Xanthocytophaga agilis: one gene and its partner. The protein of the gene in region 1 interacts with the protein of each later gene in a pairwise test. Links are inferred from orthologs where the notes say so. Each region holds a gene or a part of one and is shown on either strand. Other genes may lie near its edges. The genes, in order: groL and QNI22_RS03730.

What was found.
Region 2: the proteins of groL (region 1) and QNI22_RS03730 interact in binary tests that used the Escherichia coli proteins (3 or more experiments, as listed by UniProt). The link is inferred for Xanthocytophaga agilis from one-to-one orthologs.

What each region holds. Positions count from the first base shown.
Region 1 is NZ_JASJOU010000001.1:1,013,481-1,016,814, reverse strand. The notes cover bases 29-3,025. They hold groL (chaperonin GroEL), read left to right. Parts: upstream 29-709; coding sequence 710-2,341; downstream 2,342-3,025. Other genes in these bases: QNI22_RS04170 (ADP-ribosylglycohydrolase family protein), read right to left, coding at 2,460-3,025; QNI22_RS04180 (co-chaperone GroES), read left to right, coding at 331-609. In the rest of the region: more of QNI22_RS04170, read right to left, coding at 3,026-3,334.
Region 2 is NZ_JASJOU010000001.1:896,338-899,530, reverse strand. Bases 290-3,145 are described here. They hold QNI22_RS03730 (ABC transporter ATP-binding protein), read right to left. Parts: upstream 2,172-3,145; coding sequence 1,407-2,171; downstream 290-1,406. Other genes in these bases: QNI22_RS03725 (MlaE family ABC transporter permease), read right to left, coding at 2,227-2,964; QNI22_RS03735 (MATE family efflux transporter), read right to left, coding at 290-1,369. Outside these bases: more of QNI22_RS03735, read right to left, coding at 1-289. UniProt on the Escherichia coli protein: Part of the ABC transporter complex MlaFEDB, which is involved in a phospholipid transport pathway that maintains lipid asymmetry in the outer membrane by retrograde trafficking of phospholipids from the outer membrane to the inner membrane.

The DNA of each region.
Region 1 (3,334 bases):
TGATTCATTTATTTGATTCTCTATTTTTTACTACAGGATGAGTAATACCGCACCTATTCTCTTTGCTTATTGTTAACCTAATTTATCAAAATATGACAGAAAATACAAGCTGACATGTCAGTTTTGGTACACATGTCAGCTTTGTCAGAAAAAATGTCATACTTATTACTAAAATATTAACAAAAGTGTGCCAGTATGATTAATTCTGTGTAGAAATGTAGAAGAAACCTATAATTGGCATTAAAAGTGATATAGCTAAAGCGGTTTAACAAATAAAGATTGCTTCTATATTTAACCATTTCACATTCCTTTTTTAATTTTTAAACAAATATGGCTAACGTTAACGTAAAACCGCTTGCAGACCGTGTTCTGGTTGAACCGGCTGCCGCTGAGGAAAAAACAGCTTCTGGTATTATCATTCCTGACACTGCGAAAGAAAAGCCACAAAAAGGTACCATTGTAGCCGTAGGAAACGGTAAAAAAGATGAGCCTCTGACTGTAAAAGTAGGCGATACGGTTCTATACGGTAAATATGCTGGTACTGAAATTACCGTTGAAGGCAAAGACTACCTGATCATGCGTGAGTCTGACATCTTTGCAGTTATCTAAGTATAACAACAAATACTACTTATTACTCAATTAAGTAATAAAGCTTTTGTTTTCGACATCCATTCAATTCTTTCATTAACCTTAAACTATTAAGCGCACTATGGCTGCTAAACGTATATTTTTTAACACTGACGCAAGAGATCGTTTGAAAAAAGGGGTAGATACTCTGGCTGATGCAGTAAAAGTAACCCTGGGTCCAAAAGGACGTAATGTTATTATTGATAAAAAATTTGGTGCACCTTCTATCACTAAAGATGGTGTAAGTGTTGCAAAAGAAATCGAACTGAAAGATCCTATCGAAAATATGGGTGCACAGTTGGTTAAAGAAGTTGCTTCTAAAACTGCTGATTCAGCAGGTGACGGAACAACAACTGCCACTGTTCTTGCACAGGCAATTTTCAATGCTGGTATTAAAAACGTAGCAGCTGGTGCAAATCCAATGGATTTGAAGCGTGGTATTGACAAAGCAGTAGCTGCTGTTGTTGCTCAATTGAAAGAACAATCTAAGGCTATTAACGATAACAAAGAAATTGCTCAGGTAGCTACGATCTCTGCAAACAATGATGCCGAAATCGGTAACATGATTGCAGATGCGATGAATAAAGTAGGTAAAGACGGTGTAATCACTATTGAAGAAGCTCGCGGTACTGAAACCGAAGTAAAAACAGTAGAAGGTATGCAGTTTGACCGTGGTTATCTATCTCCATACTTTGTGACGAACACAGAGAAAATGGAAGTTGAACTGGAAAAGCCATTTATCCTGATCACTGAGAAGAAAATCTCTTCAATGAAAGAAATTCTTCCTGTTCTGGAAGGTGTTGCACAAAGTGGTCGTCCATTATTGATCATTGCTGAAGATGTTGACGGTGAAGCTCTTGCTACATTGGTAGTAAATAAAATTCGCGGAATCTTACGTATTGCAGCAGTAAAAGCTCCAGGATTCGGAGACCGTCGTAAAGCAATGCTGGAAGATATCGCAATCCTGACAAATGGTACAGTAATTTCTGAAGAGCGTGGATACAAACTGGAAAACGCTACTCTGGAATATCTGGGTCAGGCAGAAAAAATCGTTATTGACAAAGACAACACTACCATCGTTGGTGGAAAAGGTGAAAAAGAAGCGATTGAAGCACGGGTAAACCAAATCAAAGCTCAAATCGAAGTTACTACTTCTGATTACGACAAAGAAAAATTACAAGAGCGTTTAGCTAAACTTTCTGGTGGCGTAGCTATTCTGTACATTGGTGCTGCTACAGAAGTAGAGATGAAAGAGAAGAAAGATCGTGTAGATGATGCTCTTCACGCAACTCGTGCTGCTGTACAAGAAGGTATCGTTACAGGTGGTGGTGTAGCTTTAATCCGTGCAATTGCTGCTCTGGATAAAGTAAACACTATTAATGAAGATGAAATAACAGGTGTGAACATTGTTCGTCTGGCTCTTGAGTCTCCATTACGTACAATTGTTTTCAACGCTGGTGGTGAAGGTTCTGTTGTTGTTCAGAAAGTTCGCGAAGGACAAGCTGACTTCGGATACAATGCTCGTGAAGATAAATACGAAAATCTGATCGCTGCAGGTATCGTTGACCCAACTAAAGTTACTCGTCTGGCATTGGAAAACGCAGCTTCTATTGCAGCTCTATTGCTCACAACTGAGTGTGTAGTTGCAGAAGAACCTGAGAAAGAAAAAGCTGGAATGCCTCCAATGGATGGTGGCATGGGCGGCATGATGTAATCAACCAATCATGTTCTGCATATAACCCCTCCATATAAAATGGAGGGGTTTATTTTTATGATATTTTTGAATCTTGGGCTCCTATAGTAGCTGACTAGTAAGATTCCCGTTAATATTTCTACATTCCAAAACAAGTTTCCCAGTCAGCTGCCAGTGATTCTATCATAGCTTTTCCCTCCACATTGGCGATCATAAATTCAGGTAAAGTGCTCAGTCCATATTTGCCAGCCAGAATACCAGTACAAACAGAAGCTACCGAATCGACATCTCCACCGAGGTTAATTGCAAGCTTTAACCCATCAAAAGTATTTTGGGCATATTTTAGTATATACAAAATACAACCTGCCGTTAACATTGCATCTGAAGGAACACCTTTGATACCTGGAAGAAACCGAGGTGGCTGAATAGGTTGAGGACCACAAAGAATTTGATATTGTTCTTCCAATAATTGCTCAGGACCTGGTAGATTATTGAGATCTTGTAATAAGAAATCTGTTTCTCTATCTAACCCTTTGACATGTTCCCAGCAATAGAGTATTAATTCTGCAGAGGTACCTTGCTTTACAAGAAGATAATATGTAGCACGAGCTATCAAAATACTTGCAACTCTAGCTTTGGAATGAGGATGAGTGGCATTTGCATTGATGATAGCAAACGAGTTAATTTTATTTTCTGGTACTAATCCCAATGGAATAGCACGCATAACAGGTGCATTACCCGGGTAGTTTGTATTTCGTTGAAAATCTCTCACTTCACGTATTGTTTTCTCTCCACTGTATACCCATCGCATAGAACCATGACCATTACGTCCATATCCTTTTTGCTTTACACCTTTCAAATATTCATTTGTCCAATAAGTTATCAACAAATCCTGAGTAAACTCTTTATGAGACAGCAGAGCATGAATTACTCCTAATGTCATTTCTGTATCATCTGTATAATCCCACGCTGTGTAATTTCGGGTAAAAATATCAGGTTCGTTAGCAGTCGCAG
Region 2 (3,193 bases), 120 kb from region 1 along the record:
CATGTAGTATCTCCTGAGGCACAGATTTAAACTCAAAATCTGTTGTGGATGCCAGTTTGTAAAAACGTTTGAGTAAAAGCAAAGCAGAGGTAGTTAATCCCAGAAAAAGGCCATACCAAACTCCTTGAATATCCAGTTTCCAGACAAAAGCAAAGACGTATGCCATAGGTAACCCAACAATCCAGTAGGCAACTAACGTAATATAGGTTGGAATATTTACATCCGAAATTCCACGTAATATACCTAATCCTGTTACCTGAAGTCCATCAGAAAGCTGAAAGAATCCAGCAATGATAACCAGTGAGGCAGTGACTGTCATCAATGCCACGTCATCCGTATACAATGAAGTTAAGGGGCGAGCCAGTACCAAAAATGTCAGACAGGCTGTACCCATAAATAAAATAACAAGAAATACAGTAATAGCTCCAGCACGGATAATTTTATGCCGGTCCCGAAGTCCAACAGCCTGCCCTACTCTGATTGCACCCGCAGATGATAATCCAGCTGCTACCATATAAGTAACTGATGCCATATTGAGAGCAATACTATGTGCAGCCTGTTGTAATGTCCCTAACCAACCCGCAAAAAAAGTAGCAGATGAAAAAGCAGCTATTTCGAAAAATAACTGTAAGCCACCCGGTAATCCTAAACGTATCAGTTTGACCAGTAAGGGCATCAACGAATTTTCTGACTGTACCGAGATAAAAGGTTTAAAAATTTCATCTTTTACAATATATATCCCAAGTCCAATAGCCATAACGGTCCTGGAGATTATGGTTGTAATCCCAGCACCATTCAAACCCATTGCTGGTACTCCCAGTTTACCATTAATAAACACCCAGTTCAGAAAAATATCCAGTACTGTTCCCAATAAGGTAATAATCATAGTGACCCGTGTAAAGGAAAGTCCATCTGTAAACTGACGCAAAGCAGCATATATCATCAAAGGAATCGCAGAAAAAGCCACATAGAAGCTATAATCTGTAGCTAATGCCTGTACATCTGTTTTTTGATTGAACAAACCAAAATGTTGTGATACAAGAAGGAAAAGTCCAGCAACGATAATACCCCAGAAGAAACCCAAATACAATCCGGATAATAAAATACGTCTGCATTCAGCCTGATTGCCCTGAGCTTTTGCAGTAGCTGTCTGGGGACCTACTACCATTAATGAACCTATACCAATAATTGAAATAAGCCAGAACACGGAGTTAGCAAACCCTGAAGCAGCGACCGGAGAAGCTCCCAATCGTCCAACCTGAATGGTGTCCCCTACTCCCATTAACACATTCCCCAATTGTCCTATAATAATGGGTACTCCTAAATAGATAGTTTCTTTAAGTTCTTTACGGTAAATAGTCAAATTCATAGTTTGTAGTTTTATTCTAAAACAAAAAAACCTCCAATCAGGAGGTTTTTGCTCTTTGATTATTGGCATCTCGCAATAATCGGTTGGCAAAAATAAATTCCTGCAATTCTGGTGACGTAGTATCTGTAATAGTCTGACTGTTTCCCTGCCAGAGTTTTCGACCCCGATGTATATACAAAATATACTCCCCAATGGTCATTACTGAATTCATATCATGTGTTACCACAATGGTCGTTATCTTGTACTCATCCGTTATCTCACCTATCAGTTCATCAATTTTAATGGCAGTCAAAGGATCCAACCCGGAATTGGGTTCGTCACAAAATAAATATTTTGGATTTAAGACAATGGCTCGTGCAATACCTACACGTTTCTGCATACCTCCACTAATTTCCGAAGGCATGCGTTTATTTACATTTTCCAGTCCTACCCGCTTCAGACAAAAATTGACCCGCTCCAGCTTTTCTTCCCTGGACATTGAGGTAAGCATATCCAGTGGAAACATCACATTGCCTTCCACATCTTTTGAGTCAAACAAAGCATTTCCCTGAAATAACATACCTATCTCTCTTCGAATTTCCCGTTTAGTATCATCATCACCACTGATAAAATCCCGACCATCATATAACACTTTCCCTTTATCTGGCTGAATAAGTCCCACAATACATTTCAGTAATACAGATTTTCCATGACCACTTTGCCCGATAATCAGACTCGTATTACTATCATCAAACCGGGCATTAATACCATCTAGTACAACTTTATCCCCAAATGTCTTGGATACATCAACAACTTCAATCATTTATCTTTAAAGTATAGTTTTGAATAACCTCATAAAAATATTTTCTCAAATCTACTCACAATAGTAATTGAGCAAGCAGATAATCTGCCAACAGAACAGCAATACAGCTATTAGTCACAGCCTTAGTACTGGACTGTCCAACTTCCAATGCACCACCTCTGGTATAATATCCCTGAAAAGCAGAAATAGAAGAAATTAGAAAGGCAAATACAAACGATTTAATTAGAGAAAAACGCACATTACCTGGATTGAAATCAGATCGGATCCCATAAATATAGTCTGACTTAGTTACTAATCCTGATAAAGTACTGGATAGATACCCTCCATAGATGGAAAGAAAAGAAGCCAGAATTACCAACATTGGGAATGTAATCAGCGCAGCAATAATTTTTGGTAAAACCAGATAACTGGCCGAATTAATTCCCATTACCTCTAAAGCATCAATCTGCTCGGTAATACGCATGGTACCTAAACCACCTGCAATATTAGATCCTACTTTTCCACATAATACAATACATATAACGGTTGAAGCCAACTCCAGAATAGTAGTATCCCGAACAAGCACCCCCACAATAGTAAGGGGAATTAATGGACTTACCAGATTGTATACCGTTTGCAGTGCGGTTACAGCCCCAATAAAAGTAGAGACTATGACTACAATAAAAATAGAATCAATTCCAATCAACATACATTCATCCAAGATCCGGGATACATATACACCGAATTTTTCACGGTTCCTGAACATGGAAGCAATAAACAAACAATACTTACCAAACTGTGAGAGAAGATACATAGCTACCGATTTCTTGAAATAATAATGAATGATTGAGACGTAAAATTGAAAAAAAACTCTAATGGCAATAGCTTGGAATATAAATTATTTACATGCACTTTACTTTCCAACAACTAAAGTACAATTTTTACCCTTTATTTTGTTCCTAGCCTCGCTTTATAAAATACCATGGCAAAGGAATAAAGAGAAAATAAGAAAACCAAAGCATAACTGTTCCACTAGAGCAACG